Regions from separate parts of the Enterococcus casseliflavus genome, predicted to be linked through region 1. Evidence: predicted binding sites of a transcription regulator. Region 1 holds the regulator's gene; each other region holds the start of a gene.
What was found. Region 1 encodes NrdR, which represses ribonucleotide reductase genes. Its sites were predicted from a motif close to ACACNATATATNGTGT; they were not measured.

Region 1 (3,153 bases):
CCCACTCTGGAAAAGAACAAGCACAAGAAGGTCAAATCAAGAAAGAGCACGATCAAAAACGAGTCAATGAACTAGATGATCAAAATGATGAGCGTGATGCCCGCAATGATCGAACCACCCCTGAAAATGTCAGCAGCGAAGAACTATTGCGAGCTGAAAATCCCGATGCAAATAAAATTTCTTCGAATGATCGACGGGATGCAGACCAGCTGAAGCATTACACAGGAATTGAAGATAAATTATAAACAAACATGGATGCCTTCGTCTTCTAGACGAGGCATTTTTGGGTTAATGAGACAAGAGAGGTTGAAAGACAACCACCTGCACAGTTGACAATTGCTCAACCTCTCATTATAATCCATTAAGATCGCATGGAAAGCAGCGAAGAAATTGGGAGGTGGTCATCAAATGCTTATTTATGCATTGTGTACGACTGTCAAGAAAGTAGAACAGCCGCAATAGGAAACGGAAAATTAGAAAGAAGGCTTTTTTATGATCGAACCTTACCAATTTCATTCAATTAAACATCAAGTATACCAATTAGTACGAACGTATCAATCGGTCAATGATCCTCGAACGATCAAAACGGTTGAAACGATGACAAAAGATGCCATAGAACAATTTTTTCCTGAAGAAGAAACAGCGCCACGTGAAATTTTAGCTGCTTTCTTTCAACCTGGGATGACAATCAGTCGCAGCAATGAGCTGTTAACAGAACTCAAAGAGTACGTCCGACCCTTTCAGGTACCGACAACAAAACAAATTGAAAAAATGTTTCGGAAAGTAAAAAAACTGAAAATACCTGATTTTGCTTCCGTTGATTTAAAAGAGACCACCTATCTTTCTTGGGATGATATCGGTAGTCAAAGTAAGTTTATGATCATTGCCACTGAGCAGGGCTTTACAGGACTTCACGGTCATGTCTCAACCGAGGTCAAGAAAGGAATCTGTCCCTTGTGCCAGCATGAAGGGAATGTCTCGATGTTTCTTTCTCTGACGAAAAGCAATGGCGATGGAACGTATACCAAACGGGGGAACTATATTTGTCGTGATAGCCAACGGTGCAATCAGCAGATGGAAAAGCCAGCAAATTTGCATGACTTTGTTTCTTTGCTGCAAATGAAAGATAAATAACGAAATGAAACGGCAGAAAGATTTCTGCCGTTTTTTCAAATTCAAAAAAACAGTAGTTATAACATTATTTAAATTTTGTAATAAATGAACAGAATAAACCACTTTGGCTATTGTACCAACGGATTTCATGTTATAATTAATCATAGAAACCGATGACTTTACGTAAATACGTAAGCGCATAAGAGAGAAAATGAGGTGGAACTATGCAATGTCCAAAATGTCATCATAACAATTCTAGGGTAGTTGATAGTCGACAAGCCGATGATGGACGTGTGATTCGCCGCCGTCGTGAATGCGAAAATTGCGGCTATCGCTTTACAACATTTGAACGTATCGAAGAGGCACCCCTACTTGTGATTAAGAAGAATGGTGCCCGTGAAGAATTCAATCGAGAAAAAATCCTAAGGGGTTTGATTCGTTCTGCTGAAAAACGACCAGTGACAATGGATCAGATGGAAACGATCGTCGATCATGTGGAAAGTCGTGTTCGTGCTCTTGGTGAAAATGAAATTTCTACAACACAGATTGGTGAGTATGTGATGGAAGATTTAGTTGATTTAGACGAGATCGCTTATATCCGTTTTGCCAGTGTCTATCGCCAGTTTAAAGACATGTCAGTTTTCTTGAAAGAACTACAAGACATCGTCGAAAAAGCGAAAGAACCACAAGAATAGAGGGGGACAACAAGTGGGCAATAGTTTACCGAATCAATCGTACAAAGTGTTCAAAAGCCGTCCACTTACAACGGAAGGGAAAGACGCCCTCATTTATTTGTATCAACCAATTATTGAAAGTGATGCTTTAGCGTTGTATTTGACACTCGCAAGCGATGTCCAAGCCCAAAGCTTTTCTGGCGAGGAGTCGGTGACGACCGTGCATCTCGATATCTTGAATGCCATGAATGCGGGAATGCCTCGCTTCATAAAAGCCAAGCAAAACTTAGAGGGCATCGGCTTGCTAAAGTCTTATGAGAAAGCAGATGCTCAAAACGGGAGCTCGTATCTGTATTGGTTGCAAGAACCGGTCCATCCAGCAGCGTTTTTTCAAGATGAATTGTATGCTTATCTGTTGTTGGAAAGAGTCGGAGAGCGTAAATTTGATCAGCTGGTCAAGCTGTATCAACCAAAGCAGTGTTCCTTGACCGATTATCAGGAAGTGACTCAATCCTTCTCAGCCGCCTATGGGTTAAATACCGCACGTTTTGCTTCACATGAAGAAACGTTACAGGCAGTCAGTGATTCTTTTCAAGAAACCAAAGCGAACTTGGTGCTTGACGAAAAGCAGTTGGATTGGGACTTTCTTTTATATGAAGCGCAGCGTCGGTATATCCGTGCCGCTAATTTCACGCCAAGTTTTCGACAAAAGTTAGTTCTATACCATTCTTTATATGGCTATGATGTGTTGGAATTGTTGGATTTGATGGCGGACAATGTTTCTTTGACAACAGGCGAGGTCGACCAGAAGAAGCTGGAACAAGCTATCATGAAGAAATCACGACAAACATTCACGAAAACATCAAAAAGAGAAGATCCCCAAGCGGAAAGTCAGTTGCGCCGCTTCAATACATTAAAACAGAATGGTTTTTCAGAAAATGATGTCTTATTGATTCAAGAAAGTGAGAACAATGCACCGATCGCTTTTCTCAAGGCGATCAAAGCGGAGAAGAACAGTTTCATGACGGATTCAGAACAATGGCTGATCAAGAGCCTTGTCGAACGGTCACCATTGCCAAATAGTGTGATCAATGTTCTGGTTCATTATGTCTTGGTGGTCCAAAACAATGCCGCTTTGTCAGGAAATTATGTGAACAATATCGCCGCCCAGTGGTCAGAATTAAAAATTGGTACGGCAGAAGATGCCATCAAACATGTTCGGAGCCTTGTTCGAAGTGCCAAGGAAAAACGCAGCCGACCACAAACCAGCGGCAAAAAAATCATTCGCGAAGAAAAGCTGCCTTCTTGGGCTGAAAAACCAGTGGAAGAGACAGCCTTAACGCCAGAGCGACAAGCAGAATTAGAT
Region 2 (3,153 bases), 860 kb from region 1:
GCTGTTCACCGCACGGATTGGTTGCCACGACTTTTTGTCCGTATGCTGTAGCATTCGTCATCTTGTTGGCATTATCGATAAAGAAAATACCAGGCTCAGCAGAATATGTTGCACAAAAAGTAATCAACTCCCATAACTCACGAGCTTTGATCCTTTGATAGGTTTTGACTTTATGGCCAGCAGCTGCCCATTCTCGCACATCCCCGACTTCCGCCCATTTTGCATCATATTGCGCCATCTCTGCTTCTGAATAATTGTCGATATCTGGAAAGCGTAGCTCATACCACCCATCTGTCTTCACTGCTTCCATGAATTCTTCTGTCAAGCAGACTGAGATATTCGCGCCAGTTAAGAAATCACTTTCTTTCACCGTATAGCTGCCACCTATGCGCAATTTTTCTTTTGCCTTTTGGATCATTTCATTATGTTCCTTATCTGACGATTCAGGCAGTTGTGCTAGATAAGCGAACATTCTATCTTCCATTTTTGTCAGAGGGTCAAATTGCAGTTTTTCATTGATCAGTTGTTTGATCGTCGCATTTGTGATTGTTTTTTTTAGGTGAAGCAATACAGCAGGATTTTGAATTTTAGAAAGAATAAATGCAAAAATATCTGGATGCCAATCTGCCATCATAATCATCTGCGCTCCACGGCGGCTACCTCCTTGTTCGACAAGGTTCGTCAAGTTTGCCAAATCATTCAACCAAGAAACTGCCCCAGAAGACCGACCACTGACACCGTGGACCACACTTGATTTTGGTCGCAAGGTCGACCCATTGGTTCCAACCCCGCCACCTCGACTCATGATCTCCATAACTTCTTGTCGATGAACAGCAATCCCTTTTCGGGAATCATGGATGAAAGGCATCACAAAGCAATTGAAGTAGGTAACTTGAGAATTTGTTCCTGCTCCATAAAGTACTCTGCCTGCGGGAATTAGGTTTTGCGCCACGATTTGTTGGTAAAACGCCTCAAAGAAGCGCTCCTGGTCATGGGACTCGTTGGCAGAAATCCCTTTGGCTACACGATGCGCCACTTGCTCAAAAAAGAGTTCTAACGGTTTTTCAATGTCACTTTTTCTTCTTTTAACAAGTCCATTGGCTTGTTCATCAATATCTTCTAACGCTGAGCGATAGGCCTCTTCCACTTCGATAGAGACTAGTTCCCCATCGATTGCTTTCACAACACCGATTCCTCGCGCAGGATATTTAGGATCAGCTTTCGTTGTCAAAATCACCAAATCATCCTTACGCAATGTTAGATGGGTTTGATCTTTGTATGAATAACGATCCAGCATAATCAAACGAGCGATTCCCTCAAATGTTTGGGTCATTTCTGGTGTGATCGCCGAAACTTCTTGGAACAACTTGATATCCTCGTTCAATTTCTCAATCGTTTGTTTTTTGTATTCCATTTCTTTCCCTCGCCTTCTAAAACACAACATATTGTGCTCGTTTTTTATTATCGTACTATATAATGTGTATTTCAATCTTGAATTTTATTATTTTCCATGTACAATGAGAATGATTATCAATTAGAAAGACGGCGATTCTCATGCTTCCTCCCCAAACCAAGATATTTTCCATCCAAAGAATTTCTCATTTAGCACTGATCACTGCGGCTTGTATCGTTGGACGGTTAGTTTTTGTCTTTATCCCTAACATTCAGCCTATGAGTGCCCTTTTATTTTTAGTGGCTTTTTCTTACCGTTTATCTGATGCGTTGATGATTGCCTTATTAAGTTTGCTCGGAACAAATATCTATCTAGGCATGGGTCCCTGGACGATCAGTCAATTGGCTGCACTTACTGTCACCATCGTTCTTTTTCATCAGATTGGAAAAATACCGATCATCAAGAAAAACCGCTTCTTGCAAGCTTTCTTTGCCTTTCTTTGCGGACTTCTTTATGGCTTGATCGTTTCGTTGATGGAAGTTTGGCTTTATCAGTTTCCTTCGTTTCTTGCCTATTACCTTCAAGGACTACTGTTCGATTTCTTCCATGCCAGCGGAAACTTCGTCTTTTATCTGCTTTTATGGCCAGTATTTGAGCGAATAACACCCACCTCCTATAAGTTGGCGAAAAAAAACGAGTGATTTCGATGGAACGAAGCATTCGGCTAACTTTGTTTTCGTGTTTCTTTGAAAGAATGTTCGCGTAAAATTTTTCTTAGAAAACCAAAAAAACTACGACTACTCTCCTACTTTCTTTGCTTAAATATCAATCCAAAAAGTACCAGCGAAAAGCCTTTCGAAAGGGTTTCTTCCATCTTTGTACGTCCATTCATTTAAATGAAACACTCCCTCTTTCATCCATGCCCTTGACTAAATGTAGTTGGATTTCTTTCAGATTATTAATGAATGATGATGTTTGCTTTTTCAATCATCAGAAATTTATTATTTTTTTTAAATAACAATTTAATTTTTCTTGACCAAAAGAATTCAGAGGTTTATCCTAACTATGGAAAATCAACGACTGGATAAAAGAAGCAAATGAAATTTTTTTATTCAATTTGACCTTTGACATTTGTGAAAAAATGCATAAGAAACTTGATAGTGATCAAGCGCTTATGGAAAGAAATTTTTTTCTCACTAAAATTCAAAAAACGCTCTATTTTAACCAGTCAGAAAAATCATTTTAAGAAGGAGAAAGCGATGAATGAGAAACAATTACGCTGGTATAATATTGCGCTGATGGCGTTCGTCTCTGTTTGGGGACTGGGAAATGTTGTAAACAACTACGCTCAACAAGGATTGACTGTTGTTGTTTCGTGGCTATTAATTATGGCTCTTTATTTTGTACCCTATGCATTAAGTGTTGGTCAATTAGGATCAACCTTCAAAGAGTCAAGTGGTGGGGTTTCCTCATGGATCAAAGAAACCTCAACAAAGCGGTTGGCTTTTTTTGCTGCTTGGACTTATTGGGTCGTTCACGTGCCTTATTTAGCACAAAAACCCCAAGGAATCTTAGTATCATTAAGTTGGTTATTTAAAGGAAATGGTACATTTGTATCAACGATGGGCTCCATGGAAGTCTCGTTGATTTGTTTAGCTATTTTTCTATTCTTTTTATGGATTGCCTCTAAAGGATTGACGACCTTAAAAATGATTGGGAACATCGCGGGAACAGCCATGTTCGTGATGTCGATTCTTTTT
Region 3 (3,153 bases), 490 kb from region 1:
ACCAATTTATCATAATTCAAAATATCAGGATACATCCGTTTGGTGGCACACTCTAAAGCCAGTTCTTTAATATCATAGTTCGGATCGGTAGGGGCCAAGTTGACGCCACGGCGAATACTAAAGATCAATTTTGGAAAAATAGCGGTACGCTTTTCACTGCCTAAACCGTTGATGCGAATTTGGAGAATCGCTCGTTGGATTTCCCGTTCGAACCAATTGGTTCCTAAACCAAAGCCAAGGGAAGTAAACGGCGTTTGTCCGTTTGAGGTGAATAACGTATTGATTTCGTATTCTAGACTTTGCATTGCATCGTAGATATCTTTGCGCGTTTTGCTCTTCGCATAAGCTTCCCGACGTTCAGGCGACTCGATCCATTCTTCGGCATCTTTTAGATGCTTTTGATAATTCAACTCAGCAAAAGGAGCCAATAATTCATCTGTTCGATCAGCAGAACAGCCGCCATATTGACTCGATGCTACGTTTGCAATGATTTGTGAGATTTGAGCGGTGGCCGTTTGGATCGATTTTGGCGATTCCACTTCGGCGTTCCCAATTTTAAACCCATTATTCAGCATGCCTTTAAAATCGATCAAGCAGCAGTTGGTCATTGGGGTGTAAGGATGATAATCCAAGTCATGGTAATGAATGTCGCCTTTTTGGTGAGCATTTGCCACGTGAGGAGGGAGCATTTTCAAACCGATCGATTTTCCTACGATCCCAGCGGTCAAATCACGTTGTGTATTGAACACATTGCTATCTTTATTGGCATTCTCATTGACGACCGATTGATCTTTATTCATCAATTTGTTGATCGTAAAGTTGATGTCTGTGGCTTTGCTGCGCTCGAAATCACGATGGGTCCGATAGTTGATATATTCTTCAGCCAAGGCATACTCGTTTTTTGCTAATAAGATATGCTCGACGATATTTTGGATCTCATAGATTTTTACATTCGTACGAAAACGTTCCGCGATCTCGTGATCGACACTGTCAACGATCTCGGTGATTTTTTCGTGGTCGATGGGAGAAAGCTCGCCGTTGATTTTTCTTAGGGCTTTCACTAACGCATCGTAAATTTTTTGATCATCAAAATCGACAAGCCGTCCATCACGTTTTACGATTTTTAACTGACGCAAAGCGGACTGTCTTTCCAACCCTTGCTCAGGATTTCTCTTAATGTTCATCATTTCTACCACTCCTTATCTTCCTCAATATAATAAAACAAATTGTAGAAATGAGCAACTATATATAGTGGTGAATAAGGGTTGGTAAATTGGATATACACAATATATGGTGTATATTCATTGGGGTGTTTTCTGAGAAAACTGATAAGATTAAGGATTTGGTTGTTCCATGTTTCACATAATGAATAAAAAACTTTTTTAAATTTATTTTTTCTCTGTTTTGAAGCAGAAGTATTCAATGAAAAAGTATGCTACCATAAGGAGAGAATTTTATTAAAGGAGGGTTCTATGTGAAAAATATGATTGATGTGAAACATCTGACCAAAAGTTACGGCACTCGTTTCAATCAAACCAAAGTATTAGATAACCTTTCTTTTGCAGTGGATCAAGGAGAATTTGTCGGGGTCATGGGGCCCAGCGGCGCTGGGAAAACGACCTTGATGAATCTGTTGTCTTCAATCATGCGACCTAGCTTAGGCTCGATCTATATCGATGGCAAAGACATTACCCGAATGTCGGAAAAAGCCCTCAGTGATTTTCGTCGTCAGCAGATCGGTTTTATCTTTCAAGACTTTAATCTTTTAGAGACGTTGACTGCCAGAGACAATATCTTGCTTCCCCTTGCCATTGATCGCTTGCCCGTAAGTGAAACCCAAGAGCGCATTGAACAAACGGCCAATTTGTTAGGAATCGAGCACTTGTTAGATCGCTACCCAGAAGAATTGTCTGTAGGGCAAAAACAAAGGGTCGCTGCTGCTCGGGCGATCATCAGTAGTCCGGCGGTCCTTTTTGCTGATGAACCCACGGGAGCCCTTGATTCAAAAGCGGCAACAGAATTGTTACGGTATCTAGCGCAAATCAATCAACAAGAAAAAACGACGATCTTGATGGTCACGCATGATCCTTTCACCGCCAGCTACTGCAACCGAATTTTATTCATCCGAGACGGTGTCTTCTTTGCAGAAGTCGTCAAAAAAGGCGGGCGTCAGGAATTTTTTGAAAAAATCATCGATATGCAGGCAACGATTGGAGGCGGTCCGCGCCATGTTGTTTAAAATCGGCTGGCGGAGTTTTTTGCGGCAGTTTCGCAACTATATGGTGTACTTTATTTGTATGATGACCGCTGTGATGATTTTTTATTCCTTTAACGCCCTGATGAATGATCGTCTGCTGAATCAACGGGTCCAGCAAGATATCCGCATTGAAGGGGTTTTAGGATTCGGCAGCAGTGTGGTTGCCTTTGTCGTCTTGTTTTTTATGCTGAGTGCCAATCATTTTTTTCTTAGTCAGCGGCAAAAAGAAATCAGTGTTTACCAGCTTTTGGGGCTGCGGCAAGGTCGTCTGGCTTGGCTGTTGCTGCGGGAAACGTTTCTATTGAACTTTTTCTCTTTAGTGACCGGCATCTTTATGGGGATTATTTTTTCGAAATTTTTTTCTATGATTTTGATTCGAGCGATGGGCTTGAATTTAACGAGTCATTTCTTTAATTCGCCCCAATCGATTTTTTCAACGGTTTTTGTCTTTATCGCGGCGATGATTATTTTGAGTATTCAAGTGATCCTTTTTGTATGGCGTACCCCAATGAGTGAGCTGATTAAGACTGAATACCGCTTACCGATCAAGAAAATGAAAATGACCCCGTTTCGTTCATTAATGGGGGTTCTAGGTCTGATTCTACTGGGGGTCGGCTACTATTTGTCTTTGACCCTGCGGGAAACTTGGACCAACTATATCACGTACACACAAGATTTTTCAGCAATTTTATGGATTCCTTTATTGATTCTGTTTTGTTGTGTGACGGCAACCTATCTTTTTTTTGATTGCTCGTTACCGGCACTGTTATATTTTTTGAGCAAGCCGAAAAAACGTCTTATCAAAGGGGCGAAACTGATTGCTTACAATAACGTGCGGGCTTACTTGCAAAGAACGTGGAAAAGCTATGCGCTTTTGACGATCATCACAGCGATCG
Region 4 (3,153 bases), 940 kb from region 1:
CTGATTTTGGTTTTGCGAATCCGTGGGTTCATGACTAAGTTGTCGTATTCCTTGGTGATATCGACATAAGAGAAGGGTACGCCATATTCTTTTTCGACACTGTAGGGACTAAAGAGATACATCTCTTCATTTTTGCGCGTCAATTCGTAGAATTTGTCCGGTACGATCACGCCTAATGATAAGGTTTTGACACGGATTTTTTCATCCGCATTTTCTTTTTTCGCTGATAAAAAGCTGATGATGTCTGGGTGGAAGACGTTCAAGTAGACCACGCCAGCCCCTTGCCGTTGACCCAATTGGTTTGAGTAGCTGAAGCTATCTTCAAACAATTTCATTACAGGCATCACACCACTTGCTGCCCCTTCGTAGCCTTTGATAGGCGCGCCGGCTTCCCGCAAGTTTGATAACGTGATCCCGACACCGCCACCGATTCGTGAAAGTTGCAGCGCGGAGTTGATCCCACGACCGATCGCGTTCATGTCATCAGTGATTTGGATCAAGAAACAAGAAACCAACTCACCGCGACGTTTGCGTCCTGCATTCAAGAAAGAAGGGGTTGCTGGTTGGTAACGTTGGTAGATCATTTCATCTGCCAAGCTCATTGCTAACTCTTCATTGCCATCCGCAAAGTAAAGGGCGTTGAAAGCGACCCGATCTTCGTAACGTTCTAGATACGCGGTACCATCATTCGTTTTTAATGCGTATTGGGAATAAAACTTGTAAGCAGCCATAAATGATTTGAAAGTAAAGTGTTGCTCATCTAAGAATTGATACAATTGCTCAATAAAGGCAGGGCGATACTTTTTGATAAATTCCTCTTCTAAATAATCATTTTCAATCAAATAATTGATTTTGTCCATTGCAGTCGCAAAGGTTAAGGTATTTGGTTCAACGTTTTCTTTAAAGAATGCCGCTAAGGCTTCTTTGTCTTTATTTAATGGAATTTGACCATCTACTGGACGGTTGATCTCATTATTCAATTTGAAATAACTGACATCTTTGATTTCTTTCAAGCTCATAAATGGCTAACCTCTTTTCTTGTTTTGTTCGTATAAAAAAGGACTTGCGGTCTGGACGACTGACAAATCCCTCAAAAGCATCACATTGAGAAAAATCTTAGCTCGCTAATTGACGTAGTTGATCTGGACGGAAACCGATGATCGTTTGCGCATCAGAGGTAATGACTGGCACACTTTGGAATCCTTGTTCTTTCAAAAATTCTAATGCTTCAGGCTCATTATCAATATTGATTTCTTCAAAGGCAATCTGATTTTCACTTAAAAAGCGTTTCGCCATTTTACATTGCATGCAGTTATTTTTCGAAAATAGTTTGATATTCATAATTGTTTCCTCCGAGTTGTAATAGTTATAAACCTAGTATAAATAAGTCTCGGAGAAAGTCAACGAAAAAACACTATATCTTGTGCTTGTGAATTCGACATACACAATTTATAGTGTTTCCGTGTTTTTTATGCAAGGGAAAAAAGCGGAAAATACTTAGAATTACAAGGTTTTTGCGTAATTAATACAGGGGATATGCAATCAAAATGAGTAAAAAAAATCCTTATTGTGAAGGAAGATTCAAAGTGAGATCCAAAACAGATTGACTTCTTATGGAAATGGCTCTATTATAATGATAATCATTCTCAATTAAAGTAGGTTAATTATAACAACACTTCACAAAAGGAGTAAGAAGCAATGAAAATGGCGCAAACTCGGGCTTCTGGAACATACAAAATCGACTCGTTGGCAACCACCAAAGAAATCACGGCTCATTTAAATGATCTTGGTATTCGCACGGGCGTTGAAATCGTTGTGGTACAAAAAGATCGCAAAGGCGGCATCATTTTACACCAAGGGACGCGGATCGCTTTAGATGAACGGGTCATGGAACAAATCGATGTCACAGAAACCCAGCAGCAAACCATCATTACCTCTTTGGATCAGCTACAAGTCGGTGAAAGCGGGAAGGTCAATCAGATCGCCGCCAAAGGTGCGGTGCGCCGTCGATTGATGGATATGGGGCTTACGAAAAACGTCCATTTGGAAGTGGTGAAGCTGGCTCCTTTGGGTGATCCGATGGAGATTCGGCTCCGCGGCTATGAATTGTCTTTGAGAAAGCAAGAAGCAGCGTTGGTTTTTGTCGAAAAAGGAGTCGAAGCGTAATGATCTATCACTTTGCATTAGCAGGAAATCCCAATAGCGGGAAAACGAGTACCTTCAATCAATTGACCGGTGCCAAACAAACAGTGGGGAATTGGCCAGGCGTTACCGTGGAACGAAAAGCGGGGCGACTGCGAAAAGACCGACAAGTATTGATCCAAGATCTACCAGGGATCTATTCCTTGTCGCCGTACACACCAGAAGAACTGATTTCTCGCAATTATTTGATGGAAGCATCATTGGATGCGGTGATCAATATTATCGATGGAACCAACCTGGAGCGCAACCTGTATCTAACATTGCAATTATTAGAAATGAATGTCCCGACTGTGGCAGCCATCAACATGATCGACCTATTAAAGAAAAAAGGCTTGCAGATCAATTTCGAAAAGCTGGCTTACGGTCTAGGGGTTCCCGTAGTAGGGATCAGTGCTTTGAAGCAACGCGGCTTAACCAAAATGATCGAGGCAGCGAAGCATGTAGCCAATACACAACCGCTTCCTCCCCGCTACGATGCTCGTCTAGAAGCTGGCTTGACCGAGATCATGGCGATTTTGCCAGAGACGATCCCTCAGCAGCAAAAACGCTGGTTTGCCATAAAACTCTTTGAAAAAGATGAAGCGATTCAGACGATGTGTAAACTGACTGATTCCCAGCAGGCAGTCCTTCAGGAGACGATTTCGATTTTAGAGCTGATCTTTAAAGACAGCAGTGACGCCATTCTCGTCAATGAGCGCTATGGCTTCATTGAAGAATTGTTGGCGCTGGCAGTCATCAAGGAAACAGATCAGCACTTAGCCTTCAGCGACAAAATCGACCGTGTGTTGACCCATCGCGTATTGGCACTACCGATTTTTGCCTTCATTATGTGGGGAATCTACTATTTATCGATTCAGACGATTGGTACGATTGGTACTGATTGGGTCAATGATGTATTATTTGGCACCTGGATTCCCGAAACAGCAGCGCACTGGCTAGAACAGCTGCAAG

Region 2: P0G38_RS13355 (vitamin B12-dependent ribonucleotide reductase) is a predicted target of NrdR. The motif match lies at 1,436-1,451, and genes of this name have one in related genera.
Region 3: nrdD (anaerobic ribonucleoside-triphosphate reductase) is a predicted target of NrdR. The motif match lies at 1,282-1,297, and genes of this name have one in related genera.
Region 4: nrdH (glutaredoxin-like protein NrdH) is a predicted target of NrdR. The motif match lies at 1,443-1,458, and genes of this name have one in related genera.

Annotation. Positions count from the first base shown of each region.
Region 1 is NZ_CP119393.1:1,936,691-1,939,843, reverse strand. Features, by position in the region: gene P0G38_RS09510 (hypothetical protein) at 1-245, shown strand, start outside; gene P0G38_RS09505 (FusB/FusC family EF-G-binding protein) at 493-1,134, shown strand; gene nrdR (transcriptional regulator NrdR) at 1,338-1,808, shown strand; gene P0G38_RS09495 (replication initiation and membrane attachment family protein) at 1,822-3,153, shown strand, end outside.
Region 2 is NZ_CP119393.1:2,796,260-2,799,412, forward strand. Features, by position in the region: gene P0G38_RS13355 (vitamin B12-dependent ribonucleotide reductase) at 1-1,414, opposite strand, end outside; gene P0G38_RS13360 (hypothetical protein) at 1,555-2,094, shown strand; gene P0G38_RS13365 (APC family permease) at 2,653-3,153, shown strand, end outside.
Region 3 is NZ_CP119393.1:1,446,427-1,449,579, forward strand. Features, by position in the region: gene nrdD (anaerobic ribonucleoside-triphosphate reductase) at 1-1,187, opposite strand, end outside; gene P0G38_RS07105 (ABC transporter ATP-binding protein) at 1,475-2,239, shown strand; gene P0G38_RS07110 (FtsX-like permease family protein) at 2,229-3,153, shown strand, end outside.
Region 4 is NZ_CP119393.1:2,871,936-2,875,088, reverse strand. Features, by position in the region: gene nrdE (class 1b ribonucleoside-diphosphate reductase subunit alpha) at 1-1,019, opposite strand, end outside; gene nrdH (glutaredoxin-like protein NrdH) at 1,117-1,341, opposite strand; gene P0G38_RS13645 (FeoA family protein) at 1,699-2,166, shown strand; gene feoB (ferrous iron transport protein B) at 2,166-3,153, shown strand, end outside.